Regions from separate parts of the Peribacillus sp. NPDC101480 genome, predicted to be linked through region 1. Evidence: riboswitches for the same ligand, from Rfam matches in the RefSeq annotation. Region 1 holds a riboswitch; each other region holds the start of a gene.
What was found. Region 1 has a riboswitch for glycine ahead of ACQKMF_RS07630 (amino acid permease). Riboswitches for the same ligand answer to the same signal wherever they lie in the genome.
Positions count from the first base shown of each region.

Region 2: it holds a riboswitch for glycine, as region 1 does, so the genes downstream of both, ACQKMF_RS02935 (amidohydrolase) here and ACQKMF_RS07630 (amino acid permease) in region 1, are expected to answer to the same signal.
Region 3: it holds a riboswitch for glycine, as region 1 does, so the genes downstream of both, ACQKMF_RS20400 (amino acid permease) here and ACQKMF_RS07630 (amino acid permease) in region 1, are expected to answer to the same signal.

Region 1 covers NZ_JBNNSB010000002.1:12,134-23,301, forward strand. Annotated here, with positions in the region: gene ACQKMF_RS07630 (amino acid permease) at 103-1,482, opposite strand; glycine riboswitch at 1,785-1,841, opposite strand; glycine riboswitch at 1,845-1,944, opposite strand; gene ACQKMF_RS07635 (hypothetical protein) at 2,223-2,468, opposite strand; gene ACQKMF_RS07640 (NADPH-dependent FMN reductase) at 3,682-4,224, opposite strand; gene ACQKMF_RS07645 (antibiotic biosynthesis monooxygenase family protein) at 4,294-4,617, opposite strand; gene ACQKMF_RS07650 (TetR/AcrR family transcriptional regulator) at 4,728-5,321, opposite strand; gene ACQKMF_RS07655 (acetoacetate--CoA ligase) at 5,535-7,556, opposite strand; gene ACQKMF_RS07660 (ATP-binding protein) at 7,630-8,820, opposite strand; partial or broken gene ACQKMF_RS07665 (Lrp/AsnC family transcriptional regulator) at 9,107-9,184, opposite strand; gene ACQKMF_RS07670 ((2Fe-2S) ferredoxin domain-containing protein) at 9,344-9,676, opposite strand; gene ACQKMF_RS07675 (cation transporter) at 9,871-9,987, opposite strand; gene ACQKMF_RS07680 (NlpC/P60 family protein) at 10,346-11,020, opposite strand.
Region 2 covers NZ_JBNNSB010000001.1:557,345-568,512, forward strand. Annotated here, with positions in the region: gene ACQKMF_RS02875 (phosphotransferase family protein) at 1-85, shown strand, start outside; gene ACQKMF_RS02880 (YtzH-like family protein) at 86-361, opposite strand; gene trmB (tRNA (guanosine(46)-N7)-methyltransferase TrmB) at 615-1,253, shown strand; gene ACQKMF_RS02890 (YtnP family quorum-quenching lactonase) at 1,397-2,242, shown strand; gene ACQKMF_RS02895 (PepSY domain-containing protein) at 2,285-2,602, opposite strand; gene ACQKMF_RS02900 (M42 family metallopeptidase) at 2,780-3,853, shown strand; gene ACQKMF_RS02905 (DUF84 family protein) at 3,935-4,456, shown strand; gene ACQKMF_RS02910 (AraC family transcriptional regulator) at 4,575-5,444, shown strand; gene ACQKMF_RS02915 (YtoQ family protein) at 5,578-6,027, opposite strand; gene ACQKMF_RS02920 (hypothetical protein) at 6,151-6,657, shown strand; gene ACQKMF_RS02925 (thioredoxin family protein) at 6,767-7,078, shown strand; gene ACQKMF_RS02930 (DUF1444 domain-containing protein) at 7,129-7,935, shown strand; glycine riboswitch at 8,076-8,178, shown strand; gene ACQKMF_RS02935 (amidohydrolase) at 8,403-9,590, shown strand; gene ACQKMF_RS02940 (DNA translocase FtsK) at 10,009-11,168, shown strand, end outside.
Region 3 covers NZ_JBNNSB010000006.1:238,567-249,734, reverse strand. Annotated here, with positions in the region: gene ACQKMF_RS20410 (FAD-binding oxidoreductase) at 1-742, opposite strand, end outside; gene ACQKMF_RS20405 (amino acid permease) at 1,043-2,431, opposite strand; glycine riboswitch at 2,934-3,012, shown strand; gene ACQKMF_RS20400 (amino acid permease) at 3,219-4,562, shown strand; gene ACQKMF_RS20395 (DUF3311 domain-containing protein) at 4,834-5,034, shown strand; gene ACQKMF_RS20390 (sodium:solute symporter family protein) at 5,031-6,509, shown strand; gene ACQKMF_RS20385 (hypothetical protein) at 6,648-6,854, opposite strand; gene argH (argininosuccinate lyase) at 7,132-8,616, opposite strand; gene ACQKMF_RS20375 (ABC transporter permease) at 8,632-10,320, opposite strand; gene ACQKMF_RS20370 (ABC transporter ATP-binding protein) at 10,317-11,168, opposite strand, start outside.

The sequences.
Region 1 (11,168 bases):
TTTTTTTAAAACGGACAGATTTTTTACTCACCGAGTTGGAAAATATGGAGCGGCAACTATCTGGACAAACACCGCAAATAGAATCAAAGGATTTCTTGACTCTTAATTCCCCGCTATCTCTCTCTGATTCGCCTGATCCACCTTCGTTTTGCCCATCTTATAAATCGCAATCAGCATAATGAACCATACAGGTGTAACGAATAAGGCAACACGAGTGTCGTCCGCAAGTGCAAGAACCACAAGGACGAACGCTAGGAAAGCAAGGATCAAGTAATTGGAAATTGGATAAAGTGGTAATTTAAATTTGTTCTTTTTCACTAGATCTGGCCTTGTTTTACGGTATTTCAAATGACTGATGACTGTAATTCCCCAAATAAAGATGAAACATACTGTAGAAATACTTGTAATCAAGGTAAATACACCTTCAGGCATTAAATAGTTCAAAACAACGGAAATTAAAATGACAACAGTTGAAAAGAACAATGCATTGGAAGGTACTTTTCGGTCATTAAGTTTTGCAAACGGTACAGGTGCATTTTTATCTTTGGCAAGTGAATATACCATCCGGCTTGTACTGAAGATTGCGCTGTTACATGCCGAAGCAGCCGATGTTAGGACGACAAAATTAACGATACCAGCTGCACCAGCGATACCTACAGCCACAAATACTTGGACGAATGGGCTTTCCGTTGGGATGATTGCGTTCCACGGATAAACACTCATAATGACAATAAGTGCGCCAATGTAGAAAATTATAATCCGAATAGGAATATTATTGATCGCTTTGGGGATAACTTTTTCTGGATTTTCTGTTTCACCTGCTGTAAGTCCTACAAGTTCAATGCCCACAAACGCAAACACTACCATCTGGAATGAGAGGACAAAACCATTTATTCCATTTGGGAACATCCCTTCGTGTCTCCATAGATTCGTGAAACTTGCTGCGCCTGAATCAGTGGAAAAGCCTTTAATAATCATGAAAATACCGATAACAATTAGTGCTAGGATAGCGATGACCTTAATTAATGCGAACCAGAATTCCATTTCGCCAAAAAGTTTTACGGTTGCAAGATTCATAAATAGCAGAATGACTAGTGCAATTAATCCTGGCATCCATTGCGGTACGGAAGGAAACCAATACTGAGTATAAAGACCAACTGCCGTTAAGTCGGCCATTGCGATTGAAATCCAGCAAAACCAGTAGGTCCAGCCGGTTACAAATGCAGCCATATTACCTAAATAGTCTCTTACAAAGTCAACAAAGGAATGATAGTTCAAATTAGATAAGAGCAGTTCTCCAAGTGCGCGCATGATTAAGAAGCAAATGATGCCTGTAATCATGTAAGCAAATAGAATTGATGGCCCGGCTAAATGAATAGATTTTCCTGCCCCAAGAAATAATCCCGTTCCGATTGCCCCTCCAATAGCTATGAGTTGTACGTGCCTGTTTTTTAGCCCTCTATCCAACTTTTGTTCCTGCATACGATTTCCCACCTTCTACTTTTTTAGGCTACTTGGAATTTTCCCCTTTTAAAGGGTCAGCCTTTCAATGAGTGTGAATTAATAGCGTACTGGAGACTGTCTCACTGATGTAAGCGTTTTCTTTGATGGGTACTGGATATAGATTTTTAAACTAAAGCTACCAACCATTTTTGAAAATATAGCATTAATTGTACAAATCAAAGGATAGATCATTTATCTACAGATCTCAATTAACACTCCTCTCTTTTTATCTTCCCAAGTACAAAAAAGGGCAGAGGAAAGATAGGTATTTTCCTACCTTCCTCTGTCCTTTTACCTGAGAGTTTAACTCCTTCGGTGGCCTATGGCTCTCTTCAGAGACGCGTCCAATTGTAGTCCTTTTACCTGAGAGATTAGTTCCTGCTTTTATAGGATTTGCTCCTTCGGTGCTAAACATTGTTTAGACTCTCCCACAATCATCATCCGCTGATATAAAGTTGTTTTAATAGTTGTATATTATCGGTTTTTAATGGATATTTCAATGATTATCTGAAAAAACTATATTTTCTGAAATCTAAAAATGGACAAATTTGAACTTTATGATCAGGATATTTTAGAGGTTATTAGCTATGAAAAATCAAGCTTATTAGCAGCTTTTCTATGTTGTTAGAAATCCCAAACACGCTTATGTATATGCAAAAATATCGGCATTTTTCGATTGACAATACGGCAAAATTCAAAGCCGGGAGAGGAAATAATATCTATAGTTTTAACATAATTGATGTATGGAAAAAGAGAAAATTCGAGACTCGTGAAATTCCTTGCAGCAGTAAAGATTGTCTAGGAGCTTCCTCCCTAAGTTCAACAGTATTTTCAGAAGCCTGCTCTTCTTTAGCAACTTCCTCTTTGTCCCCACCACCAACTGTATTAGCTATGATGACAAATGCTAGAACCCATCCCCACCACTTCTTTGGCTTCTTTAGCTTGAGTTTCTTTTCCTTAACCATTTTAACCTTATACCCCCTTTACAGTTTTTCTGACGGACTGATGTAAACAAAAATAGAATAACATAATCTGGGTCAATAGGGTTTATATATATCATCACGTATCCATTTTCACAATGCTTGACGTGTTAACGAAACCATTCCCGATTCATTTTACCAGCTTCTTTTAAAACATATTCATACAGTATGATCAAATCTATATATACTTATTATTTTTGTATATTTCTTTTATAGATAGTAAGATATTTCACTAACAAATATTCACATCAAAAAAGGGAGGTGAATACTCAACTTAGCAAGTAAATATACCATTCGAAAGAAGTTTTGCTTTAAAATAGAAAAAGTCATTGGAGCTCATAGCAACAATGACTTTATTATATAATCACTTTTCTAATATAAAAAATGAATTCCATTAATCGTTAAATAGGAATAAAGAATGTCTTAAACAATTTTTTTTAGTAAATCATATAATTTAAATATACTCGTTCTAATTCCTTTGGTTTAACAGATGTATTATAAGGCATATAAAGAGAAAGTCCCAAGTACTTAAATAGATGCGCTGTATACCTGTAAACAATGCTTCAGAAAACCATAAAGCTTTTGAAAAATAATTTTCTTCATTCGCGGTCATTTATTGATATTCAATTCAGGTAAAAAAAAATGTACATTCAAGACACATCTGATTTAAAGTAAGGTGAACTTGTAGCAATAACTTCATTTGTTTCAACATTGCTGTATCCGTTTCTACGATTGATCATGTTTGGTTAGTACGGTTTCCAATATAGTTTAAAATTTCTGGTGAATTGATCAATGTTTCTGTTTCTTCTATATAATACTTTTTAACGAATCAATATATTCTAAGCATGGTGTAGCTCCATACATTTCTTTAAAAAGACTCGTTAAGGACTTTTTATTCGCAAAGTAATAGAAAGATGCGAAAGAAAATTAAAGAAACATTTACTTTTTGCCCCTTCGGGCGTTTTATGTGCCCATATAATCGCACAGTTTGTGTCAACTCTACAATAGGTCTTATAGAACTAACCAATGGTTTGTCACCATTTTCAATAAACATATTAAATATTCCGCTATACTAAATCTTTTAAACTAGGCTGAATTTTAGAAGGCCGTTTTGCTTTTTAACTGTGCATAATCCATGTAAGAGTATAGTGGCATGGCAAGGAAAGCTACTTTAAAGGCGGTTAGTAAACTATCAAGCTTATCTTAATTTTTTTAAGGCACCGCTCCATGCAATCGTTTGATCTAACATTGCATTTACATTCCCAAGGTGTAAATCAGCTGGTTTAAACGTCTTGAAGTTTTCAAAGTCTGTAAATAGCGATAATGTTGGATTTACCCGAACGTCCGCAACTAGTAATTCCCCTAAGATGCCACGCAAATGTTCAGCTGCACGGGCTCCGCCAGTTGAACCATAGCTCACGATGCCCGCAGCTTTGTTGTTCCATTCATCACGTGCGGAATCAAGTGCGTTTTTTAGGGCCCCTGTAATACTGTGATTGTATTCTTGTACGATAAACACAAAACCATCCAAGCCAGAAAGTTTTTCTGACCAAGCTAATAATCCTGGTTCTTTACCAGTGCCTTCTCCAACAAATGGCAAGTTAAAATCTACGATATCGACGATTTCATAATTTGCGTCTTTTCGTTCATCAGCTATTTCTTTTACCCAACTTCCTACTTGTGGACTTACGCGTCCTATACGTGTGCTTCCTAAGATAATTCCGATATTTAATTTTTCCAATGTTTTCTCCTCCTCGTTAATGACTGGCAAATAAATTGGTTAAGAATAAAAACCTCATAATTTGTTTGATTACATATTTTTTATCTCTTCCACTAACGTGTAGTACCCACCTTCTGTATCTTCAATGAGATGGTTTATTTTGTTAAGATGTTCTCTAAATTCACTTTTTTCTAACCAATTTTTATGAAAATCAATACTCTCAAAGGTAGTTACCATAATTGCCTTATTATTTTCTACAGAACGATGCCAACGACTGCTGATCCAACCAGGAACACCTTGTGATCCCTTCTTAAAATTGAGTAGTTCTTCAGCTTGGATAGCAACCAATTCATCTAGTTTGCCTGGTTTAGCTGTAAATACATTAATCCATACTATTGTATTACTTGATTTCATATTCATAATCTCCTGTCATTTAACATATTTTTTTCAATTCATTAATAATTGGCATCTTCTTTTATCATTAAAAGGTGTCAGTGCTGACTGTCATTATTTTTAATAAAAAACTAGGGAGTTAAAGCCCTAGTAAATATTTGCACACTCTCAGTTATAAATGCCTCCAGGGATACGGTTGGATAGTTTTCATCGGCATCCAGGTTGTTCATAAAGGCTCCAAAATTCATCATCATGAACGACAGTGCCTGAAGCTCTGGTTCAGTGTGAATAAGCTTTCCTTTCTCATACATCGTGTTAAAATAGTTTGTCAAAATTTTCAGTAACTGTCGAGGATGCTTTTGTGTTTTTTCTCGAAACCCAGGTAAATTGCCTTCCTCCTTGATACTTATCATAATCATTTTACGGTTACGATTCATGATTTCATGATATGTTCGACTGATCAGTTGTAAGTCTGAATGTAAGTCCCACACGATTTGCTCTTCATTAAAAAGTATTGTCATCTCTTCGGCATAATGATATCGATCAAATGCTTTTTCTAGAAGATTTAGCTTGCTTCCAAACCGACGAAACAGTGTTTTTTCACTCAAACCTGCGGCACCAGCAATTTCCTGAGTAGTAACAGCATTGTATCCCTTCTCTGCGATTAGATCGATTGCCGCCAACAGCAGCTTATCATCGGTACTTAGCTTATTACTGCTGCTCATGCTCTCACTTCCCCTGAATAGACTGTCAGTACTTACTGACTATATATTTTATTCTATTCAGCTGTTTTAAAATTGTCAAGGAAATATTTCCAGCAATACATATTCTTTTTAAGACGGTAGGCCAATCCAAATGATAGAAACTTATTGGAGAATTAACACCATACCCATTCAGGAAAACTAATAATAGACGGAGCATTTTGCTCCGCCTGATTGCTAGAATATTTTTTTCTCATTCAACTCGAGAGCTAATTCTTTAAAGAACTGTAGCGATTCTGGATTTCCCATGGAGTCTGCATTCACTACTTTATCAAACTCGAAACCTAATAACACTTTACGTATCGGGACTTCCATTTTCTTTCCGTTCAAGGTTTTCGGAATTTGTTCAACGACATGGATTTGGTCAGGGATAAAGCGAGGGGACACATGCCCTCTGATTTGTTCCTTGATTTTTGCCGTCAATGCTGCATCCAGGCCATTACCGGGTTTAAGGACAACGAACAGCAGCAGTGAGGAACCGCGGCCAAGCACTTCCCTATCAATGACAAGGCTTTCCATCACCTCGTCGATCGCTTCGACGACCCGGTAGATATCACTAGTTCCCATCCGTACACCAGAACGGTTGATGGTCGAGTCGGAACGACCATAAATGATACAGCTGCCCTTGTCGTCAATCTTTATCCAATCACCATGTTTCCATATGCCAGGATACGTATCGAAATAACTCTCGTAGTATCTTGTCCCGTCATGATCATTCCAGAAGTATAGCGGCATGGATGGCATCGGTTTGGTAATTACCAATTCACCGACTTCATTAATCAATGTTTGACCATGCTCATCAAAAGCTTCCGCACAAACACCCAATGCTCTTCCTTGTATCTCTCCGATTCTTACGGGCAATGTTGGAACGCCACCTACAAATCCGGCACAAACATCGGTTCCGCCACTGGATGAACTGAGCCAGATATCCTTCTTGACATTCTCATACACCCATTTATAACCGTCGCCAGACAATGGAGCCCCAGTTGAAAAAAGAGCCTTCAATTTCGATAAATCATATTTTCCCATTGGCTTGTTTCCTAACTTCATGGAATTCGTAAGGAATGGTGCACTTGTTCCAAAGAAAGTCATGCCTGTATCTTCAGCCAATTCCCAAAGGGCATCCATATTCGGAAAAGAAGGACTGCCGTCATAAAGGACGATGGTCCCTTCATTAAGCAAACCGCCCATAAGGAGATTCCACATCATCCAGCCTGTCGTCGTAAACCAGAATACAGTATCCTCGGAAGTCATGCCTTGATGGATTCTTGTTGATTTTAAATGCTCCAATAATATACCGCCATGCCCTTGTACAATTGGTTTTGGCATTCCGGTTGTGCCAGATGAATAGAGAATCCAAAGCGGATGATCGAACGGAACATTTTCAAAAGATAATTCTGTCTTTTCTTTTAAAAGGTCATCCCAAGGAATCGTATCTGCCAGATTCACTTCCAAATTCTTTTTTTCTATGTAAGGTACCAGAACGGTATGCTTTACAGTGATCAATTCCTGTTTAAGCTGGGAGACGACTGATGTTTTATCATATACATTTCCATTGTACTGATATCCATCAACAGCCAGTAATACAACCGGTTCAATCTGTTTGAAACGATCTATGACGCTTCTTGCCCCAAAGTCAGGTGAACAACTGGACCAAATGGCACCTATGCTTGCTGTTGCCAAGAAAGCTATGACAGCTTCAGGTATGTTTGGCATATAGGCAACAACACGGTCACCGGATTTCACACCAAGTTGCCTTAATGAATGGGCGACAGAAGCTACTTTTTCTTTCAGCTCTTTCCAGCTGACTTCCTGCTGCCTGATATGTTCGGAACGGAAAAAAATCGCCGTTTTCTCTTCTTGCTCATTCCATAATGCATTTTCAGCATAATTAAGCCTTGCCCCCTCGAACCATTTCGCACCTGGCATTGATTGCTCCGCTAAAACCCTGTCATATTTCCTGGCTGCTTTTACATCACAATAATCCCAAATTGAAGCCCAAAATTCCTCCAGTTCATCTACCGACCATTTCCATAATTCATGATAATCATGAAACGTTAAACCTTTCTTTTCTTTTAACCATTTCACATATTGAGTCAATACCGTTTGCTCGATTTGTTCCTTTGTCGGTTCCCAAATGATTTGTCCATCTGTAAGCGATTTCATACAATCATCTCCCTTAGGTATCAAATGCGTCATTGAATCATTTCATAATATTGGTAGTTTACTTAAATTGTAATCTATGTGTATAAAACCGTCAATTTACACTAAACTAAATAGGCTCGTATTTATGTATGGGCAGGTTAATAGAGAAACATGTCCCTTTCCCGTGTACACTTGACACATGCACCGTTCCTTCCATGCTTTTGATAACGCTATATGAAACCATCATTCCTAATCCCGTCCCTTTATTCTTTGTCGTGAAGTAAGGTTCACCTAAACGGTATATCTGTTCCTGTGTCATTCCAATTCCCTGATCTTGGATCTTAATTTGGATGGTGGAGGCAGCATGAATTAAATCTATGTATATTTCGCCAGCATGGTCCATCGATTCTATCCCATTCTTTAAGATATTGAACAAGCACTGCTGGAATTTCTTCCTTTCCCCCATGATATAATAAGCTCCATCTTCGAATAAGGATAATTTCAATTCAGTTCCATTATTGCTAGCCAAGGGTTTTATGCTGTTCACGACATGCTGAATTTCTTCTGATACCCTTAATCGCTCCGTGTTTTCAGGGCTTATGGCAGCAAACGTCAAATAATCATTAATGACATCCGTGGCCCGATCCAATTCCTTCAGTGCAATATTTGCATATTTGACCTTTGTATGGGAAGACACGTCTTCACATAACATTTGAATATATCCCCTGGTAACCGTAAGGGGATTTCTGACTTCATGAGATATGCTTGCAGCCAGATGACTAACGATCTGCAATTTTTCCGCTTTCACTAATTTTTCGAGAACCTGAAAATTAGTGAGGATGACCTCCCATAGTAAGATTACAACAACGATTCCAATGACTTGGATCGTGAAGTATTGTTTCCATATGCTTATGCCGATAGTAAGTTCAAATACGACTGTTGAAATAAACTGCGTAAGAATATGGACAATGAATATTAATGATATGCCAATAAGGATTTTTTTACTGACAGACATTTTTAGATAGTACTTAGATATAAAAAACAGGGAAATTCCCATTAGTGGAAAAGTGATGCATGATATATAAAATCCATTATCACCCCCTGATAAATAGCGGATAACAAGAGTGATGACTATCAATATGATTCCTAACCGGTAGCCTCCATATAAACCGCCTAATAGAAAAGGGATCCATCTAAGATCCCAAACAAAATCCTTTTCTATAACAACGGGAAATAACATGCATAGAACAAGTGAAAGAATAGGGAAAATCGATAGGAAGGATCCTTTTAATGCATCTAAACGGTATACGTACTTCACTAGATAGCTCATTTGCAATAAAAAGATCGGAAAAAGGATAATTAAAAAGTTAATCAGTAAATCTTTTGTCATAAGATTCATTTTTACACCGAACTTTCGATATTTTTCGAAGATTTAGACAGGTATATCAATCTTAACAAGATAGAGAATAATAAGCTAGTGAAATTAACATGAAGGAATTAAAAGTTTCCTCTTCCGCCATCCAGGAAAATACCCGTTCGTAAAGTGTACTTTTACGAACGGGTATTTTTCCCTCAGATTGGTAAAAATATTGAATTTTCTACTACTCACCTGTTAAACAATGAAACTCCAATACTTCTGGCATAGACGCTAATGCTCTTTCCAAAACTTCCATTTTTTCTGATAGACCAATTTTCAATTAGTATTAATGGGGAGAAGAAACGCTATTGATGGAAATATGGGCTGATTGGTATAAATGATCAGTCTATTGAATATCTCAATTTTTTCCAGAAAAGCTCCCTGTACAGAAACCTTTTTAGATATAGAAGTAAGATGTTACAGTTCATTCACTCTCATGGTTCTTGTATGTTTTCCCATCATGGTAATAAAGTTCTGAACCTAAATGAACATTTTCATTTTCTTTCAATTGACGAATAAGTTCTTTACTTTTTGTTTTATTCATTTCTTTATACCAGGTTCCTTGTGGATATAGAACAGTGATCGGCCCATGCTTGCATTGGCCGTTGCATAATGTTTTTGTTGTGTGAATCTTTTTTTGTAGTTCTAAGTTTTTCAATTCCCCTCTAATGGTCTCTGTTACTTCTTCTGCTCCATTTTTCGTGCATGTTTTCCCGTTGCAAATTAATAGATGTTTGCTAACCCCATCTAAGTTCATAAGAAATCCCCTTTTTCCTTTTTATTTGACCTCTTTGACTTTACATCAAATTTAAATTCTCCCCACACTTTGTAGCAGCCAGTTTTATCAAATTTCATTTCAATAGGATGTTAGGAAACAATTAACGACCAGGGTTATAATAAACCATACCCCGGTAAAGTATATGTTATTCTAAACGAAATCGTGATTCAATATTAAATGTTATTGTACATGTCTGGATTAAATTCCACTTCAACAGTTCCTGAATCCAAGTTTTCTTTCACAGTGTTAACTCCAGGCAATTTCTCTACACTGCCTTCAATCGCTTTAATGCAATGCCCTCAAGACAAAAAAGCCAAGCACCGATTCAGAGACTTTCTATTACTAGGAGTTATTTTAGTTGCATGGGTTGGCGGATTCTCTCCGATTTCGAGTGCTTTGTTTCTCGGTATTGGTATTTATGTAAAACCAATAATGCTCATTAAAGATCATATAAAACATTAAAGCATCTGTTTCATGGTTAAACCTTTCCGGATTGGGGCAGAAGGTTCCTTAATAATAACGAAAAGAAGTGTGGTTATCATCTTCATAGGACTTCTCGATATAATAACCTATTTGTAGATTAATAAAAAAAGCCAGTCCTTGAAAAAGAACTGGGCTTATTGTTATAAAAGTTAAAAGTCAACCCTATCAATTATATGTTTTTGCACCTAAATATCTTTCTGACCAATAGCTATTATTCATCGAAGTAATACTTACACCTTTTGAAGAGGAACTATGAATGAATTGGTTCCCTCCAATATAAATGCCCGCATGAGAGGCGCCAGGTTTATAGGTTTCAAAAAAAACAAGATCCCCAACTTTTGGTGAAGAAACCTTTTTCCCCTTCTTATACATTTCCGCAACAGTTCTAGGCAAAGTCACATCGGTACTTTTTTCGAAAACATATTTTAAAAATCCGCTGCAATCAAAACCTTTTGGTGTACTCCCTCCCCATACATAGGGTACACCCAAATATTTTTTAGCGTTACTTACCAGATTAGTAGATGAATTACCGTTTGACTTTTGAGCAGTTTTTTTTGTAATCCCCAAAGCCTTATATGTATTCGGACCTACAATACCGTCAGCTTTCAAGCCCTTCTTTTTTTGAAATTTCACTACCGAACTTTTAGTGACTGTGCCAAAATATGTAGTAGTGTTTTTATTAGTGAAGTACCCTTTATTCTTTAAAACCCCTTGTAATTGTTTTACTTCGGTATGAGTCATTCCACTTTTTAACGTACGATCTCCTAATGCAGCATTACTTACCAAAGGATTCGAAAGTAACAATCCCGTCACTACTACTGAAGCAATAATTTTTTTCATTTACTATTTCCCCCGATAAAATCTCTTTTTTATAATTTTATCATCCTTAAGTGACACACATATTTTCCTTAATTTACATTATCATTACAAAATTATGCAGTATTTGAGCAGAAGTGACAAAATAGCTATAATACCCCAAATATCTTCC
Region 2 (11,168 bases), on a different contig from region 1:
CATCCAATGGCATCATCGCAGAAAGCGGTACGAGGAAAGAAATGAATTACTGCAAAAACTGGAAGCATTATTGATGGTTGGCTGATCAGAATTGATCTATATCATCCACCCACTGGGACAAGTCGTTCTGGTGGGTTGAAATATGTGCATCTAAATCGGCGGTACCGATGCCAGTCTGGCTGTATTCGTAAATCTCCGTCAGTACCGTTTTTACATTGCTGTCTATATCCATATTGATCATTAAGGATTTGACGAGCCTTTCAACCTGTTCACATTCAGAAACGGATCCGCAGCAGTCTGATTGATGATTGGTCAATATATCTTTCAATAGTGACATTTGATGTTCATGGGAAAGCGGCATATAATACCTCTCCTTTCTTAAATATGGATTCAAGGGATTCTCAGGTGGTTCTTGCCTGCCCTTCACTTATTTATGGTGTGTTTTGCGGAAAGTTTTATACATGAAAACTACAGAGACTGTCGCCTGGATGGCCGGCAGTTTTTTTATTTGTTAAGTCGGTGCATGCAGGATTTTTCCTGAAAAAATCAACTTGCAGGAATCCATCCACTCGTGGTATGGTTTGAACGATTATATTATAAATAGGGGTGTCATCATGCGTTTAAGAAATAAACCTTGGGCTGAAGACCGTTTGAATGATTTTCCACAATATGTAATTCAGCAGCCAGTGAGCCATAAAGGTAAATGGCATGAAGTTTTCGGTAACGATAATCCGTTATATATTGAAGTGGGTACGGGCAAAGGCCGATTCATCACAGAAATGGCAAAAGCCCATCCTGATGTGAATTTCATTGGAATTGAAGTATATGGAAGCGTCATTGTAGCTGCGTTGGACTTGCTGATTGAAGCGGATGTTCCAAATCTAAAGCTGTTGAATGTTGACGCAGCGAACTTGGGGGATTATTTTGCAAAAGGTGACGTGGATCGCGTCTACTTGAACTTTTCTGATCCGTGGCCGAAATCACGTCATGCAAAACGCCGGTTAACGTATAAGACCTTCCTCGAAGTATATGAAGGCATCCTGCCAGACAATGGCGAGATCCACTTCAAGACGGATAACCAAGGGTTATTCGAATCTTCCTTGAAGAGTATTTCCGAATACGGCATGCTCTTGAAATATGTAAGCCTTGATCTGCATAACAGCAATTTTGAAGGCAATATCATGACTGAATATGAAGAAAAGTTCTCGAGTAAAGGCAACCGGATATACAGATTGGAAGCAATGTTCCAATAATCATAAACAGATAAAAAACCAGGTGCACAGCATCTGGTTTTTTATCTGTTTATCGGGTGTATTTCTATCACAAGGATCCCTTGATCGTTATCAATTTCAATATATGGAAGTGGGTGTTAAACTATAGGAAGAGGAGGGGTATAATGGAAAAGATGCAAATAGGGGAAATTAAATTAACATGGTTGAATGGCGGTGTGACTCACTTGGATGGCGGTGCGATGTTCGGTGTTGTACCGAAGCCGCTTTGGTCCAAGAAGTATCCTGTTAACGAAAATAACCAAATCGAACTAAGAACGGATCCGATTTTGGTGCAGGCTAATGGATTGAACATGCTTATAGATTCCGGTATTGGCAATGGAAAGCTGAATGACAAGCAGAAACGGAATTTTGGGGTGACGGAGGAATCCAATCTTGTCGAAGATCTTGGCAGACTTGGGCTTCAGCCAAATGATATCGATTACATTTTAATGACCCATCTACATTTCGACCATGCCTGCGGTTTGACGAAACGTGATGGTGAAACATGGGTGCCTGTTTTCGAGCGTGCAGAAATCATTACGACCCAAACTGAATGGGATGAAATGAAAAACCCGAATATTCGATCAAAAAGTACATATTGGGCAGAAAACTGGGAGGCTGTCGCTTCTCTTGTACGTCCTTTTGAAGGTGAGCAGGAAATTACGGACGGTATTAAAATGATCCATACTGGGGGACATAGTGATGGACATGCGATCATCATCATTGAGGATGCCGGGGATAGATTGATTCACATGGCAGATATTATGCCGACGCATGCCCATGCGAATGTCCTCTGGGTCCTCGCATATGATGATTATCCGATGACTTCCATCGAAGCGAAGGAAAAGTGGATGAAATCCGGACTGGAAAATGGGTCTTGGTACAGCTTTTACCATGATGCACAATACTGTGCCATCAAATGGGATGGAACGGGTAAGGAGATAATAGACGAATTGAAACGGAAGCGGTAAAGCAAAAGGAGGACGTCATTTTGACGACCCTCCTTTTATGTTTCAATCATTTTGCGCATTAAGCTCCAATATCGTTCCTGTTGAGGCATCTGCAACAAATTCGAATTGCTCGCGTTTACCCTCTGTGTTTCTGGTGATCCCGCCTTTGTACACTTCATAGTCCAAATCATTTTTTGAATAGTTTTCCGGCTTCATCAAGATCCATGAGCCATATATATTTCCATCTTTTTTGACTGTTTCCTTCACTTGGGCCAAGACTTTATCGGGAGAAGGTTTACTAGATTGATCCAATAGTTGTTTTGTCGCATAGCCCGCAGCAAACCCGGCTGCAGTACCCAGTAAAAACGTTTTCCAATTCATTGATTTCTCCTCCATTGCATTTTTTAAAATCACTTCTTCCAGTATACAGAAGAACGCTTTATTTGACTAATAATTTGAAATTTTACCCATTAACTGATAAATTAGAACTTTCTAGTGTAACACGATGCTAAGTTCTGTAAAATAGTAAGAAACAATACATAGGTAAGGGGTAGAAAAATGAATCATGAGACTTTGGAGCTTTTTAAAACATTGACGGAATTACCGGGAGCCTCGGGAAATGAACATGCAGTTCGGAGTTTCATGAAAAGTGAGCTGGAAAAGTATTCCGATGAAATCGTCCAAGATCGCCTTGGCGGAATATTTGGCGTAAAAAGAGGCAATGAGGATGGTCCGACTGTACTAGTTGCCGGGCACATGGATGAAGTGGGATTCATGGTTACCTCCGTAACGGAAAATGGAATGATCCGCTTTCAGACCCTAGGAGGCTGGTGGAGTCAAGTGCTTTTGGCCCAAAGAGTCGAAATCATAACTGATAACGGTCCGGTCATTGGTGTCATCGGTTCGATTCCGCCTCATTTGCTTGATGAGTCGCAACGCTCAAAACCAATGGATATCAAAAATATGCTGATTGATATCGGGGCGGATGATAAGGAAGATGTTAAGAGGATCGGTATTAAGCCAGGTCAGCAGATTGTACCGATTTGTCCATTCACGCCGATGGCCAATGAGAAGAAAATCCTCGCAAAAGCGTGGGATAATCGTTACGGCTGCGGACTTGCGATTGAATTGTTAAAAGATTTAAAAGGTGAAACGTTACCGAATGTCTTATATTCCGGGGCAACTGTCCAGGAGGAAGTGGGATTACGGGGCGCTCAAACTGCAGCTCATATGATCAAACCGGATCTTTTCTTCGCTTTGGATGCAAGTCCGGCGAACGATATGTCCGGCAGTAAAAGTGAATTTGGTCAGCTTGGAAAAGGGGCACTGCTACGCATTTTCGATCGTTCGATGGTAACGCATCGCGGCATGAGGGAATTCATCCTTGATACGGCAGAGTCGAATGAGATTCCGTATCAATATTTCGTTTCCCAAGGCGGCACGGATGCAGGGCAAGTCCATATTGCAAACGAAGGCATTCCAAGCGGGGTGATTGGCATTTGTTCCCGCTATATTCATACACATGCATCCATGATTCATATTGATGATTATGCCGCTGCACGAGAACTGATTGGTAAATTGGTTCGTTCCTGTGATAAAACGACATTCGAGACCTTGATAAAAAACGGTTGATGGAGGAAGCTGAAATGGAAAGGGATGCTGTCATGAATCCTTTTCCATCAGCTTTTTTTACATAGAAGGAAGGTAATTATATTGAAAATAGCAGTAGGCAGTAAGAATCCGGCGAAAATAAGTGCCGTGCTTGGTGTATATGAAGATGCTAAAATCATTTCGCTTCAAGTGGAGAGCGGGGTCCCGGAACAGCCTTTTTCAGACGAGGAAACGATGGAGGGGGCAATGACACGTGCCCGGAATTGCTTGATTCAAAGTGATGCCGATATGGGTATCGGACTTGAAGGCGGTGTCGTGAAAATGGGACAAGCCCTGTTTCTGTGCAATTGGGGTGCAATGGCCACGAGGGACGGCGAGGTCTTTGTAGCTGCCGGAGCGAGAATCCCGGTACCGGGAATTGTTGCCGGGAAGCTGCTGGACGGTGAAGAGTTGGGACCGGTGATGGATGCCTTCACAAGGCAAGAGAATATAAGCAAAAAGGAAGGAGCAATCGGCGTATTTACAAATGAGCGAATCACTAGGGGCGAAATGTTCCTTCATATCATGAGGATGTTAGCCGGTCAATACGAATATAAGCTGAAAATGAAAAAGCAGGATTTTTGAATCACTGCCATGGAAAGGCGGGCTTCGAATGATGAAACGAACACTGCCAAAACAGAGCAGAATAAGACAGGGTTTTATTGAGCGGCTTTGCTAATATAGTGACAAGGGGTGAGCGGATATGGGGTGGGTTGAATCAATCCAAAAGGCCATCGACTATATCGAAGAGCACTTATTGGAGGACCTGACAATCGAGAGCATTTCCAGGCAGGCGAATGCTTCAGCTTTTCATTTTCAACGGACATTCACCATTTTAACGGATATTTCCATTGGTGAATATATCCGGCGTCGAAGACTGACCTTGGCGGCCCAGGAGATTTCATCCACAAATGGCAAGGTCATTGATTTAGCCTACAAGTACTGCTATGACAACCCCGAGGCATTCTCAAAGGCTTTTCGAAGGCAGCATGGGGTATCTCCAAGCGAAGCCCGAAAGTATATGGGGAAGCTGAAATTCTATGAACGCCTGATGATACAGGTTATTCTGAAAGGGGCAAAACCGATGAAATACAATATCCTTGAAAGAGATTCCTTTCAATTGATTGGAATCAAGCAAGAGTTTTCCTTGGTCAATGAAGAGAATTTGATCGGGATTCCAAAGTTGTGGGAGAAAGTCAATTCGGATGGAACAGGAGATAGGTTAGCGAAGCTGAACAATGGCCAAATAAATGGCTTGCTTGGTGTATGTATCGATAAGCGGGCTGTGGAAAAAAATGAAACGATGGATTATTGGATAGGTGCAGAGTATGCCGGGGAAGCGCCTGAAGAGTTTTCGACCCTTACGATACCGGCTTCCAAGTGGGTTGTATTTGAAGTTCACGGACCTATGCCTGATAGCATCCAACAAGCTTGGAAGCGAATTTTTTCCGAATGGTTTCCTACCAGCGGTCATGAACATGCCGGCACTCCCGAATTGGAAGTATACACGAATGACGACGCTTCAAACCCAGACTATTACTCCGAAATTTGGATTCCCATTAAAAAGAAATAGTGTTCAACCATCAAAATTTATTCGTTTTTCGCTTGCAGGTGAGGTTAGGAATCTAACTTTCTCCTGCAAGCTTTTTATTTGGGTAAACAAAAATCCTTCATACTTGAGCTGGAAGGTTAAGGGACAGGGAGATTTACAGCCCTTCTTCAAAAATATAAGAAAGCACCTTCATGGCTTGGTTCACGGATTCGACCGTGACACTCGCCTTTTCCGATAATTCCTTTAAGGCATGGTGATGGGATTCCGGGCGAATCAAAATAAGCGGTTTACCCAGGGAAACGGCGGTGCTTGCGTCCATGGCAGTATTCCACTGTTTATATTTCTCACCAAAAAGGGCGACGACAAGATCGGCTTTTTTCATCAAAAGACCTGTCCGTAAATTATTGATTTGGGAAGCGGCCGCATCCTTCAGGATAGGATTCGGCTGTTCCCCCAGGATATCTTCACCGATATTATCGGAGCGTTCATGATTTTCCATCGGGCTTACGAATTCTAAAGGAAGCTTCAGTGCAGCGGCCTTATCTCTCAACTCGCTTCTCCAATTTGAATGGATCTCCCCAGCAAGATACACGATTAACTTCATTGTTTTCCTCCTCGATAATAAAATTGCTTTCATTGTACCATGTTTTTTAGAAAATGGATGAATTCCGTAAATAAGGATAATATTATCCATATGGTAGTAAAAGAGACGGCTGGAGGAATGACGATGGCTTTATCGAATAAGAATTTTCTTGTTTTCCTGTTGATAAGCAGTTTGATCGTGGGCTGCTCAGGTATCGAAAGACAAACCGAAAAGGCAATGAAGGCTGCTGAAGTGGCTTTTCGTGACGATGAAAAACAGCCCAATCAAGAGGCAGGCCTAATTCAGGTCTATCTGCCAAACGATTTTAAAGTTGTGGAAGAACATGATAATAATTTGATTTTACAAAAAGGTGATAAGATTTATATATTATTTGTCAATCCGAATGAAAAAGAAGACAGCTCCGTGTTATATTTGGCCATAAAGGAACAAGAGGATCAATTTGAAGTACTGCATTCTTTTCAAACCGATGATAAATTCGGCTTTATTTCGATTAAAGAGATACCGAAAGAAAAGTATGAGCTTGCAGTGGGGATCGGCGGAGTGAAGCTGACAACCGAAACGGATAAAGACCAATTAAAAACCGATGCAAAACAAATGATGGAAATCGTTTCATCCGTGCCCCAGAAATAAGAGGACCAGTGACTTTCAACCGATCCGTATTAATGGTTGATTCCTGGAGACTCTGGTATGATGGGATTATAAAAAATAAGGTGTCATTTAGAGCAGGAGGAATATACAAATGGAAAAATTACAAACAGTAGAGCAATATGATGCATTTAAAAATGAAGGCAAACATATCTTTCTTTTTTCAGCAACATGGTGTGGAGATTGCCGTGTAATCGAACCGATAATGCCGGAGATTGAAACGAAATTTCCTGACTTTACATTCATTTATGTGGACCGTGATGAATTCATCGATGTGTGTGCGGCTAATGATGTATTCGGTATACCAAGTTTCATTGCGTATGATAATGGCAAGGAGCTAGGCAGATTTGTGAGCAAGGATCGCAAAACGCAAGAACAAATTGAGGAATTCATTCAATCACTATAATCAATTTCCCCTTCTCGCTGGGGATTTTTCAATGAAGAGGAGGGTCAGTCATGAAAATGGACAGCACGAAGCTGAAAAATATCTTGAAGGAGCGTTTAAAAGATGAGAATCGCTCATTCAAATTCGATAGCAAGCAAGATACGTTACGGGTGGAAAATGTGAAGACCGGGAAGGGGATCACCATCGAGTTGCCTCCTGTGCTTGCTAACTATGAAAACGTACAGGAAAAGGCCATCGATGAAATTACCTATTACGTGGAAGAGGCCCTGAATGTGATGGGGGAAGAACACAGTATGGAAGGCAAGGAGAAATTCATTTTCCCAGTCATCCGCTCGACCTCCTTTCCAATGGAATCCGAAGAAGGAAATCCGTTTTTATTCGATGAGCATACGGCTGAAACCCGGGTTTTTTATGCCCTTGATTTAGGGAAAACCTACCGTCTTATAGATGAAAAGATGATTCAACGGGAAAATTGGCAGGGTGACAGGATCCGTGAAATTGCCCTATTCAATGCCCGTTCCCTCACCACTGAAATGAAGTCGGATATCGTTGCAGGTAATGCATTTTATTTTTTGAACACGAATGATGGATATGATGCCAGCAGGATTTTAAATGAATCATGGCTTCGGGAAATGAAGGACAAGATCGAGGGAACCATGGCTGTGGCCATTCCCCATCAGGATGTCATCATCATTGCCGATGTGAAGAATGATACGGGCTATGATATTCTTGCGCAAATGGCGATGAGCTTCTTTGCCAGCGGTCATGTTCCGATAACGGCTCTATCATTCCTTTATGAAGAAAATGAGTTGGAGCCCATCTTCATTATGGGTAAAAACAAAAAGCCTGAACAATAATGAATCACAAAAGGATCGTGTCAGCATCTGGCAGCGGTCCTTTTAAAGTTTAATAGAGTTTATAACTCAGAGTTGATATTTATTTTTTAATCGGCGATAATATAATTGGAATATTTTGAGAATATAAAAAGAACAAGCGGATGAACGTTGTGGGAGAGTGCAAGCATTGAGCCACCGAAGGAGCAAGTTCCAAAAAGATCCCTTGGAGCAAATCTCTCAGGTAAATGGAACCGCAGCTGGACGCAGCTCTGGAGAGTGCGCAGGAAGCAGTGTGCCACCAAAGGGGAAATCTCCATGACCAAAAATGGAGCTAAACTCTCAGGTGAAAAGGACAGAGAAGGGGAGCGGTAAGTTTACGCAATCCTTCACTGCCCTTTTTTAATTGGCACTTTGTATCGGAAGGCATGCACCGAACATGGAACTACTAATATGCTCAACTTGAAATAAGGGGGAGAATAAACGTGAACGTGAAAAGCAAATTAATGAACATGCTGGAAGCCCGTAAAGGGGAAATGGTTCAAATCCGCCGTCATTTACACGAGAACCCGGAACTATCCTTCAAAGAAGAAAAAACGGCACAATATATCATTGATTTTTATAAGGGTAAGGATGTGTCGATTCAAACGAATGTAGGAAATGGATTAGGGATCATCGTAACGATCGAAGGCGGAAAACCTGGGAAAACGATAGGTCTCCGTGCGGATTTCGATGCGTTGCCGATTACAGAAGAAGCGGATGTCCCGTTCCGTTCAAAAAATGAAGGTGTCATGCATGCCTGCGGACATGATGGGCATACCGCTTATTTATTGGTTCTGGCAGACTGCATCAATGAGCTTAAAGATTCCCTATCCGGTACGATTAAAATAATCCATCAACATGCAGAAGAAACACCCCCAGGTGGAGCAAAGAGCATTATGGAATCAGGGTTTTTGGATGAACTTGATGCCGTTTTTGGAATCCACTTATTTCCGTCCCATCCTGCAGGGGTTGTCGGGTATCACGGCGGCTATTCGATGGCTGGACGGACCTATTTCAAGCTGGCGATTAAGGGTGTAGGCGGCCATGGTTCGTCCCCGCATATGGCCAATGATGCCATTGTGGCAGGCGCCCATTTCGTGACAGCCGTACAAACCGTGATCAGCCGCCGCTTGAACCCTTTTGATATGGGCGTGGTCACAGTCGGCTCCTTCGATGGAAAAGGAAGCTTTAATGTCATTAAAGATCGTATAGAAATTGAAGGGGATGTCCGTTATATGACAGCAGAGACCCAACAGCTGATCGATAGGGAAATCCACCGCATCGTTAAAGGGATAGAAACGGAATTTGATGTTCAGTGCGAACTAACATATGTGCCTGATTATCCTCCGTTATATAATGACCCTGAATTGACTGGATTCGTGAAAAATAGTCTGGAAAGCATGAAAGACCAAGATATTAAAAAGGTTATGGAATTTCCGGTTTTCTCTGGTTCAGAGGATTTTTCGTATTATGCAGAAAAGATTCCTGGCTGCTTCTTTTACATTGGCTGTAAACCAAAAGGGGTGGAGAAGGCATATTTCAATCACCATCCCAAATTCGACATTGATGAAGATGCCCTTTTGATCGCATCCAAATCAGTGGCCCAAGTTGTATGCGATTTTTATGAATGGGAATAGTTCCATTGGTATATTTGTTTGCAAAAAAGTGCAGAAACCCACAAAACACCGTTCGGTATTAACGAACGGTGTTTTATGGGTTTCAGGATGCCACCGGAGGTTTCGTGAAGGATGCTTCAATGAATTGACCAGTCTGCTTCTTGCGCCGCATGAAAACTTAATCTCTTTGTAAACGCGATTTAACAGCGGTGTTTTATTTAAATAGTAGACTAAGGGCTAATGTTATTTCACGAAGTGCAGGTTTAAACTCATACCAGAAGGGGTTTAATAGGGTAGGAGTTCTGCGAAATACGTTAAGTTAGTAAGAGTGCGATAAAAAAATAGATACTAATCCCAATTTAGCTTAAATTTTCTCGATATTTTTAAAATAACTGGTAGAATTAGTTACATAACTACAGATGTAGAAAGAGTGATAGTTTTGAAATGGCTAAATAAGATGAAAAAATGGTTCCAAGCAGAGGAAATTATTGAAATTGAAGAGATTATTATAGATGAACCGCTTGATGAAGAGACATTAAGGAAAATGGATTTTTCAAAGCTTGCGAAGTCAAAGGAAGAAGAAATAAAGGTTTACAATCAAAAAGTGGAAAAAATGTCGCAGACGCCAGACCCTGATACGAAAATCCTGTTTCAATATCCAAAAGGGCAGTTCAAGTTTCCGCTCATTCCAGATCGTGAACAGAGCAAAAGAAAGCCTAGGGAAAGAAACAGGGAAGATCATGAACCCAAAAAGGGAAGCGCGGCCAAAGAAACAAGAAGGCCTGTGAGGGATCCTGAACCAAAACGGAGAAACTTCGAACGGGAGGAAGTCTCAAAAATAGTCCCTTCAAATACTCCATTCCGTCCGACGGAAATCCCTTCACCCATTTATGGGTTCCGTCGTCCGGAAAAAAAAACAGTCGTTTCTGAAGAAATTGTCGAATATGAATTAGAAAGCAAAATGCCCGTCCTAAAAAAGGAAGAACCCGATATCGGGATTCCAGCATCGATTCCTGAAATCCCAAAAGAAGTGTCACATGAGGAATTGACGACAGAACCATCCGTTCTTATACCGGAACAAGCGGAAGAAAAACTGGAAGATTCAGAGATACCCGCTTTCTTTCGCAGGAATTCCATTGAGATACTGCCAGAACAAGCAGTAATCGAGCCCAACATAATTGAGCCTGCGGTGGAAAAAGAGGCTATTGAACAGGACGAAGTAGAATTTGGACGCGAAGTCGCTGTATCCATCATGGAACAGACGGACGACACACCGCCTGAAGCGATATCGGTTCCTGGGGAGATTGCTGTACAATCAAATCAACCATCCGTTAGTCAAGGGACAATGCCTGAAGACCCATCTGAGGCAATACCTGAAGTGCAGCTCAAACGTCCGAAAAAACATATCCCATTTAATGTGATGATGCTTAAGCAAGATCGGAAAAAAAATGACTTCATGAATAAAATGATGCCGGAAAAAAAAAGCCTTAATTCGGAAAGGGCAGTAGTATCACCTGATAAGCGGCCAATGGATGATTCTGCCCAAACAGAGGCAGGACAAGCGAAACCAACCGCCATTCCTGAACGGAAACAGGAGGA
Region 3 (11,168 bases), on a different contig from region 1:
CTTCCTTTGACTTGAATTCGATTTCTGAAGTTAAACACTCTTCAACTTGAGGGGCCCAATCCTGCCAGGCTTCAAACACCGCTTCAAAATCTTCCCATCCCCATGTGACGGAGAAAATCGATACCCTTGATACGGGGTGTACCCGAAAGGTAAGAGAAGTGACTATGCCAAAGTTTCCCCCTCCACCCCCGCAGCATGCCCAAAATAAATCACTATTAATTTTCCTATTTGCTTTAATAAGTTTGGCGCCCCTCTTTCCGCACGCCCTTACCATTTCTATTTCAAGCAAATTGTCACAAGTAAGTCCAAAGCGTCTCGATAACATGCCTATTCCACCGCCGAGCGTAAGGCCTACAAGACCAACACCGCTTTCGGTTCCAGCCGGAAGCGTCGTGCCATACTTCCATAGCGTATTATATACTTGACCTAAATCAGCTCCGGCTTCGATTTTTGCAATCATTTTTTCACGGTTGACCTTGATATTGTACATTTCACTTATATCAATGATTAGACCGCCATTCACTAATGAAAAATTTTCATAACTATGCCTGCCGCTCCTAACCCGGAAAGGTGTATGATTTTCCCGGGCCCACTTCAATGAATTCAATACATCATTGGAATTCTGACAAAACACAATGACCTTTGGAAATTTAGAAAAACTTAAGTTATTATTTATCCTGGCCTGCTCATACTCAGCATCATTAGGTGTAACGACCCGCCCGGTAAGCTTTGTTCTTTCCAAAATATACCCCCTCCCTCGGGTAAAGATGATGTTACATCCTATGAAAAAGTCTGTCAGGAAGACACATTCCATAAGCGTCCCACTGCTGGCATCCCTTGTTACGGGGACTAATTAGCTTTACTCGTGAGATTCGCTGATTTACTCGTGAGTTTCGCCATTTTACTCGTGAATTCCACCACTTTACTCGTAAGTTTTGCCGTTTTACTCGTGAATTTCGCCATTTTACTCCTGAATTCCAACAATCACCAAAGACAAAAAAGCCCTTCTCGAATTAAGAGAAGGGCTTTCCGATAGAGTTTCTTATCCAGAAATTTCATCATCGGATTTAACATCCAATGGTGTTCGTTTATCCATTTTCAGCATGTAATAACTTGCTACGACCAAGGCTAGGAAAACGATCCCGACAACCAAGGAAATCCGGGTACTAGGATTGATCCACATACCGACCAACACCATCAGTAAGAAGGCAATTGTCGCATAGTTACTGTAAGGGGCCAAAGGCATCTTGAACGGATGTTTCTCCATTTCAGCGGCATTTACCTTTCTGAATTTAAGCTCACTGATAAGTAAGACAAACCATGGAATCATCCCGGGTAATACACTCGCACTGTACACATAAAGGAATAATTGCGGCGGTGCAAGGTAATTCAGGATAACCCCGATGCCCAATCCTAATAGTACAGCGATCGTACAATATGCCGGCACTCCATTTTTAGATACTTTAGCAAAGACTTTTGGAGCTTGGCCATTCAATGCAAGTGTGTAAAGCATACGCCCTGCACTGAAAATCCCACTGTTGCATCCAGACATTGCCGCTGTGATTACGACAAAGTTGATGATTCCTGCTGCTGCTGTGATACCTATTTTAGCAAAGGTTGAAACGAATGGGCTTCCTAAGTCATCCAGTTGATCCCAAGGGAAGACTGTCACGATGACAAATATGGCACCAATATAGAAAATTAATATACGCCATATGATTGATTGGATAGCTTTTGTTACGGTCTTCCTTGGATCTTTCGCTTCTCCGGCTGTGATGCCGATAAGCTCAACGCCTTGATAGGATGCCACGACAAGGGAAAGCGCAAAGAAGAATCCTGTCCAGCCTCCCGTAAAGAAGCCGCCATTTTCCCATAGATTCGATAATCCAATCGCATCCCCGCCATTCCCTATTCCAAAGAAGATAAGGCCTAGGCCGGCAACGATCATCAATATGATCGTTATGATTTTTATAAGTGCAAACCAGAATTCAAATTCCCCGAAGGATTTAACTGAAATGAGGTTGGCCGCCCCCAAGATGATCATGGCGACCACACCTGGTATCCAAGCCGGTAAATCCGGGAACCAATATTGCATATACAACCCAACCGCGATGATTTCGGACATTCCGACGATTACCCATTGAAACCAATTGCTCCAAGCAGTCATATAACCTGCCAAAGGATGTATATAGCTGCTCGCAAAGGTTGCAAAAGAACCTGTAGTCGGTTCTAAATAGAGCATCTCACCCATGGAACGCATGATGAAAAATATAAAAATACCTGCGATGGCATAAGCAAGCATTACAGAGGGCCCGGTCCATTTGATCGTGCTCGCCGATCCCATGAATAACCCGACACCGATGGTTCCGCCCAAAGCTATCATTTGAATGTGACGTGCTTCCAGCCCTCTCTTTAATTCCTTGTTCGACATGTTTAACTCCCCCAGATGCAATATCGGTAATGCTTTTCCATCCTTAACACGAACGACTCTCTATTAATTATTGCGGTTAGAAATGCTTTATCGAAAAAAATATCAATAACACTTCAATTATGTTTTCTTATCTTATAATAGTAAATATTCTGTAAAAATACAATTGTATTTTTGAAATAAACAGTTACCAAATATATCTTGGCAATTTCCCTTATCTAAAAATATCATTTCAAAAAAATGATGTTCAATATTTCATAATAGTGATCATCCAAAAAACAAATTTTTCAAGTACCTTAATAAAAATTAAGACCACTATAAAACTACAGCTATTGCCGTTTTCACTTCAAAAAAAACTTGTTGACCTTCCGAAAAATAGATGATAGAATTCCAATATTATTTTATAAGCATAATGAATGATTCAGCAGTGGTAGATTATCACTGACAACATTTATTCACAACCGCATACAAGCAAGCGATGAATGCTATGGATGACACTATAGCAGGAGCAGCTTCTGGAGAGACTGTACAAGTTGCAGCGCCGAAGGATTCACAATCTCAGGCAAAAGGACAGAAGAGTAACGAATGATAAAATTGTTATTCTGAACCCTTTAAGAGATTGGTATTATCCAATCTCTTTTTTTATTGTCCATTTTGTGGTTGGACTAAAAACAACAGCTTTAAAACCAATGGGAAAGGCAAGCTGGACGAAAAAATCAGTCCCTCTCTCCAAGACCATTCAGATAAATTCATTCACTACCAAGACTATAAAAAGACGGGGGAGTAAGAATTGGCAAAACAAGAATTAAAAAGAGATTTAAAAAATAGACATGTACAACTGATCGCAATAGGAGGAACCATTGGCACCGGATTATTTTTAGGTTCCGGAAAAGCCATACAATTAGCAGGACCTTCCATTTTATTTTCCTATCTGATAATAGGGATTGCCTTGTTTTTTGTGATGAGGGCACTAGGGGAATTGCTCTTATCCAATGCAGGGTATACATCATTCACTGAATTTGCAACCGAATATGTCGGTCCATGGGCCGGCTTCGTGACAGGGTGGACATATTGGTTCTGTTGGATCATGACCGCAATGGCCGATATCATAGCTGTCGGCGTCTATATGCAATATTGGTTCGATATCCCTCAATGGATTCCGGCTCTAATATGCCTAGTCATTCTGTTAGGATTGAACCTTTTGACCGTTAAGTTATTTGGTGAATTGGAATTCTGGTTTGCCATCATTAAAGTAATCACGATCATCGCCTTGATCGTCGTGGGGATCATCCTTTTGATCATCGGCTTCAATACCAATAGCGGAACGGTTTCCCTAACGAACCTATGGAATCATGGGGGCATGTTCCCTAATGGCATTTCTGGATTCCTATTATCTTTACAGCTGGTCGTCTTCTCATTTGTCGGTGTCGAATTGGTCGGGGTTTCCGCAGCAGAAACGGCAAACCCGAGAAAGAACATTCCATCTGCCATCAATAAAATCCCTGTCCGGATTTTACTTTTCTATGTTGGTGCACTATTCGTCATTCTCTGCGTCAACCCATGGACACAACTGGATGCCACGAGCAGCCCATTTGTAGAGGTCTTTGCGTTAATCGGCATTCCTGTCGCTGCAGGGATCATCAACTTCGTCGTTTTGACATCCGCTGCTTCTGCATGCAACAGCGGTTTATTTTCAACGAGCCGAATACTTTATACGTTAAGCAGGAATGGCGAAGCCCCTGCTAAACTGGAAAAATTAAATAAACAGGCTGTTCCGAGCAATGCCTTATTAACATCCACAATCGTTGTATCAATAGGGGCTTTATTAAGCAAACTGATACCTGAACAGGCATTTACCGTCGTGACGACCATCAGTGCCATCTGTTTCATATGGGTATGGAGCATTATCTTGATTTCCCATATCAAATATTCGAAAACAAGGCCTGACCTAAGAGCGAAATCGACTTTCAAGGCTCCTTTTACACCCTTTGTCAATTACGCCATATTAGGATTATTCCTGTTCATCCTTATTGTTATGCTATTCGCTGAAGCTACACGACTATCACTGCTCTTGACCCCAATCTGGTTCATACTTTTGGTAATACTATATAATTCTCGGAAAAAATATAGCTAAAGGAAATAAAGCCTTGAACTCACTATGAATTCAAGGCTTTATCTGTTTTATGAACATATCATTGTTCGGCTGTCTGCGCACAGTTGCTCAAATATATCAGGCAACTGCATTAAATTTTATATCAAAATAGTGTAAGCTAATATATATTATCGGAACTTTTCCGTCATGTATGAATTTTTCATCCCGGTTTGGTTCACCCATCCATCAGTGGCATTGAAGAATAAACCCCATTGGTGGGCGTTTCACTTTATTAAAACGGAGGGGTTTGTTTATGAAGATTATATATATTCTTACTCTAGTTCCTTTTATAGGCATACTAGGATTTCTGCCTTTTGTTAATAAAATAGAACCATATGTATTAGGGATGCCTTTCAATATGTTCTGGATGGCTATGTGGGTGGTCCTTACCTCTGCCATACTGGGCATCATGTATAAGCTGGATCCCAGGAATCGGGAAGGTGACCAGGAATGAATATTGCTCTCTTAATCATTTTAGCATTTTTACTTCTATCGATATTTTTAGGCATACGCTCTTCAAAAGGAAAAGATATGGACTTGGAACAATGGACGGTTGGCGGACGCGGTTTTGGTGCGATATTCGTCTTTCTGCTGATGGCTGGGGAAATCTATACGACCTTCTCCTTTCTTGGCGGCAGCGGCTGGGCTTATGGCAAGGGCGCACCCGCTCTATACGTTCTAATTTACATTACTTTATCTTACGTATTATCCTATTGGCTCCTACCGGAAATATGGAGATATGCCAAGGAAAATAAACTGATGTCTCAATCCGATTTCTTTGTAAGCAAATATAAGAGTCCCGGTTTAGGAATTTTGGCTGCGCTTGTCGGTGTGGTGTCGATGATTCCAGTGATCGTCGTGCAGCTGAAAGGATTGGGGATCATTGTCTCAGAAGCATCTTATGGTGCCATCTCTATGTCTGAGGCAGTTTGGATGGGGGCGATCAGCCTTACCATTTATGTGATGATCTCCGGTATACACGGTTCAGTTTGGACAGCGGTCATTAAAGATATAATGATGGTCGCCATAATAGGATTTTTGGGGATTTATCTGCCGATTCATTACTTTGGCGGATTTCAGCCGATGTTTGAAGCGATTGATGCGGCCAAGCCTGGTTTTCTTAAGTTCCCAGATCAGGGACTTAGCGTATCATGGTTCATCTCCACGGTAATATTACTCGTATTCGGTTTCTATATGTGGCCACAAGTTTTCAGCGCTGTTTATTCAGCACGCAGCGGCAAGGTATTTCGAAAAAATGCAATCATCAGCCCTTTATATACACTCATGCTGTTATTCGTCTTTTTTGTTGGGTTTACAGCAATATTGAAAGTGCCCGGACTCGTTGGGGCAGATGCAGACCTGTCATTGCTGCGCCTTTCGATCGAGACCTTTGATCCATGGTTTATAGGCATAATCGGCGGAGCTGGATTATTGACTGCATTGGTGCCGGGATCCATGCTTTTGATGAGCGTCGCTACACTGCTCGCGAAAAACGTCTATAAGGAATTTGCACCTGCAGTATCCGATCGCCATGTTGTACGATTGGCAAAGTTCCTTGTTCCAGTCATCGCCCTTATAGCCGTCTACTTCACCTTAAACGGCGGCGAAACGATGTCAGCATTAATTCTTATGGGATACAGTCTAATCACACAGCTTTTCCCGTCCCTGCTCTTTAGTCTGAAAAGGAATAATCCGATCAATAAATTTGGCGCAATCTCCGGCATCATTTCAGGATTGGCCATCGTAATTTGCATTACACTCAGTCATTCGACAATAGGGACCTTGTTTCCATCCTTGCCGCAAGCAGCGAAAGATTTGAATGTGGGAATCATCGCATTGGCAGTCAATTTCATTGTGATGATCGCAGTAAGTCTGGCTTTCAGAAAGCAAGCGATTCAGTTGGAACCTAAATCCGTTAACGAAATATGAAGAAACTTTGAAACCGGTTATTTTGGATAAATAAACATCGGAAGGCTCAGTCAAAAGACTGAGCCTTCCTTATTATCGGCATCCAAGCAAAGTGTCCTTTTTCTCAATATTGTTTATAGGAAACCTCATTTTAGACTATTAATCTTTTCTGTTTATAAACAAATCCCCTATTTTAACTAATAAATACAACGAAAAAATAATCATCAAGGTTCTGGATACTACCAGACCATCAATAGCTAAATCATATCCACCTCTTAATAAAACTTCCGGATTCAAACAAAAAGTAATCGATATTACGAAAGCTATTAAAATCAGGAAAACACCGAACTGAGATCTATTTGACATTAACATTCCGCCTTATATTATATATTTTCCAAATAATAGCATTATTTTTTAGAAATAATCTACATTCATTATCACTAGGGATATCTCAGTTGCAATAAAAATCCAAAATAAATAGCCACCCTGATAGAATGACTATATATCTTAAAATATGAAGCTTTCTCAGTAAAATTCATCGAATTGCTTCCGAGCCAACAAAAAATACTCTCTTCAGAAGGTTCATGCTTTTACTCGTGAGTTTCATGCGCGTCAAGACTCATTTCCCTTTAACAACATACCTTTAGTAATCCACTAAAGCCTTCCTGCCATCATTCAATGCTTTGACCATTTCCTTGTATTCCTGCAAATCATGTTCCTGTTTTTGTTTTCTATTTACAATCATTCTCGTAACCTCTTTTGGGGAGGGCCCGCCTTGAATGCTTCTGATTTCCACAAAATATTCGGGAGAGATTATTTTTTTCCATTCATCTTCTGCTATGTTCACTGAAACGAATTCATTGATGATCTTGTTGATTTCTTTTGTGTCCCAATCATATAGCTCTTTCCCTTCACTAATTGACCGTTTTGCAATATGACTGGCTATGGAGTGGGCTTTTCTAAAGGATATGTCGTAATCTCTTGATAGGGTATCCGCTAATTCAGTAACCGTTATACTGGATTTTGCGGCCATTTTCTTTGTGTGTTCTTCATTTACTTTCAAGGTTGACATGACGGCATACATTAGTTTCATGACACGTCCTGCATTCGAAAAAGCCCGATATAAATGCGGCTGTAAATCATCTTCCGTATCGACGATATCACCAAATGGTGTATTGTGGATCATATTCATTGCAGCATGTGCATCACCATACGCACTGCTTGCAATCGAACGGGAATGTTCAATGGAGACTGGATTTCTTTTTTGCGGCATGATGCTGCTCACTTGAACATAAGGGTCCGCCACATGAAAGGTTCCAAACTCCCTTGTCACATGCTGCAGGAAGTCTTGAATCCATCTTCCTGTATTGACCATGCACGTCATGATGGCAGTTGCGGTTTCCAATAAATAATCCGCCCCGCCAATCGAGTCATAGGAATTCTCAATCACCGAATCAAATCCAAGCAGTTCAGCCGTACGGTTCCGGCTGATCGGAAAACCGGTGGTCGTTAACGCGGCCGCGCCCAAAGGGGATTGGTTAACCGTTTCATAGGCTGCCCATAACCGGCCAATATCCCTTTGAAGCACATCATATATTGCCAAAAAGTAATGTCCTATCGTAGTCGGCTGAGCCGGTTGGGTATGCGTGTAACCAGTTATATAGGTTTCTGTATGTTTTTCAGCCTGCACCAAGAATGCTTCACTCAATTGGTTTGCATAGCCAATCAATTGGAGTAGATGACCTCTTAAAACAAGCCGGTACATGGCGACTCCCATATCATTACGACTGCGGCCGATATGAATCTTCCCTGCAAGTTCATGACCGATTTCCTCACCGATCTTTGCCTCCATCATGAAAAATAAGTCTTCGAACTGGGGCTGATAGGTCAACTGCGCTAGATCTGTTTGAGCCACTTTCCGAATCCCATCAAGCATGGTCTTCGCCTCTTCTTCTTTAATGATCTTTTGTTCCGAAAGCATGATGACATGTGCCCGATGAATATCGAACATTGCATGAAATAAGTAATCTCTTTGATCATTAAAAACAGGCATCAGAAGCTCTCTAGCATATGTTTTTCCGGGAAAGGCACTACCTTCATTTTTGATAAATTCTTCAAGCCTGCTCATCTTTTAACCTCCGATTTATAAAGCTCTTTCCGCTTTGATTCCAAAAAACTTGTTCGAAATAAAGAGAACGATTACAATCAGCGTGATTTGAATCATCCCATAGGCAGCTGCCTGCCCCATATTGAACATCCGAAGCTGATTCATGATTTCAATGGATATGGGCCTGTTAGAAATTGTGTACAACAGGACCGACGTCGGGAATTCCCCCACAGATTCGATAAATGCCAATAATGTCCCTGATAAAACACCAGGCATAATAATAGGAAATATGACTTTTCTGAAGGTATAAAACCACTTTGCCCCCAAGTTTCTGGCTGCTTCTTCAATCGAGTCATCCAGCTGCTCCAGAACGGCGTTAGTCGAACGGACAACGAGCGGAATATGCCTGATGAAATAGGCAAGCGGCAAAATCCAAAATGTTCCTACCAAAATTTGACCAAAGGAAAAAACGCTAGGTTCATTGAATGCGAATATCAAGTTCATCCCTATGACCGTTGCAGGCAACGCCCAAGGAATCATGACTAGAATATCGACAAAGCTTTTCCCGACGAATTTCCGTTTGACAAGTACATAGGACGCTATGACCCCAAACACCAGATTTGCCAACGTAGCAATAACCGCCATCAGTAAACTATTTCGTAACGGTTTGAAGATATTAGGGTCTTCAAACAAAAGCCGGTAATTTTCCATATTAAATACTGTTGGATATGTTTGAAATGTCCAGGTTCCATCCGGCACAAGTGAAAGCAATAGAATCGTAAAGTGCGGTAATAGCAGAATGATTACGCCGATGATACCCGTTAAGACCATCACCCATTTCACAAACGGGTTTCTCACTTCACTCCTGTGTGCGCCAATTCCTTTCGAAGCCATGCGATAATCCTTCCTATTTTGATACCAACGCATGAATAATAGAAATGAAATCGAAACGATGGATAGAATGACGGATTGAGTAGCGGCAATTTCCATATCACCATTGATTTTTGAAAAATAAATTTGCAGGCTCAACACCCTATATCCGCCAGCTAATAAAAACGGGGCACTGAAAGAAGCCATCGATATCATGAAAACAAGTAGAGAAGCGGCTACGATGGCAGGTGTCAATAATGGAAATGTCACCTTCCAAAAAACCTTGATTTTATTTGCGCCTAAGTTATAAGCCGCTTCTTCAAGGGAAGGATCTATTTTGTTGATTGCAGCGGATACGGTCATATAAAAATAAACATACATCGTATAGGCATGTACGATAAGGATTCCCGATACCCCGCCAATCTTGAATGGAACCTTCTCGAGACCAAACAGGTCCTTGATGGCATTTGGAATCAATCCCGATTCTCCATATAAAAACATAAAGGCCATGACCCCTACCAATGATGGAAGGACAATAGGCAAAATCGCTGCTGAAGAAAAGAAGCTTCTGCCGGGAAAATCGTAACGGTTAAAAATGAATGCGAGCGGAATGCCAATCAAGGCACTGACCAATACACTCAATAAGGATATATAAACAGAATTCCATAGAGCCTCTAAGTTCGTTTTCGATTCCTGTACGAAGAAGTCCTGATAATTTCCAAGGGATATCGTTCCGTCTTTTTGCAGACTTTCTATAAAGGTCCTCAACGATGGGTAGAGTACATAAGCTACTAGCACCAATAAAACTGGTATAAGGAGCCAAACCGTCAATCTCGTATCTCGATTTTTAATCATGGAGCATCACCACTTATGATGGGAATAAGACACAGCTGTTTCTCAGGAAGCTGGACATACACTTCCTTTCCTTGATAAAAGTATCCAAAATCATAAGTGTTAAATACGTCGACCCTTAGTAACACGTCTTGAACATCCACCATGACATTCACAACAGATCCAAAGAATTGGACGGAATTTATTTTACCTTTAAAGATATTCTTTCCTTCCTCGATCACATCCAGAATTCTGATTGCTTCAGGACGAATCGAAACAGCAAGGTCAGCATCACTCTGTATGATTGAAATTCCGTCCCTAGCTTGATTTTCCACCTTCAATTTAATCGGTTTTTCACTATTTTTAAGGGCAACCTCTATATTATCTTGTTGGACTTTTTCGACTTGAACGGGCAATAGATTAATCTCACCTATAAAACTCGCCACAAAATCATTGGCCGGCCGATTATAAATTTCTGCCGGCGTCCCGACCTGGTGACATACACCATAATTGAACACAGCGATCCGATCACTCATGGATAAAGCCTCAGCCTGATCATGTGTGACATATATGGTGGTAATCTTATAGTCACGCTGCAGCCTTAAGATTTCCACTCTCATTTCATCACGAAGCTTGGCATCCAGATTACTTAATGGTTCATCCAGCAGTAATATCTCCGGTTCAATGACCAGTGCTCTCGCAAGGGCCACCCGCTGCTGCTGCCCTCCGCTTAACTGGCTCACTTGACGATTCGAGTAGCTCTCCAGCCTTACCTTTTGGAGGGCATCCAGCACTCTCCTCTTTAAGTCAACAGAAGAAACCTTTCTCACACGCAAGCCAAACGCTACATTTTCAAAAACAGTCATGTGGGG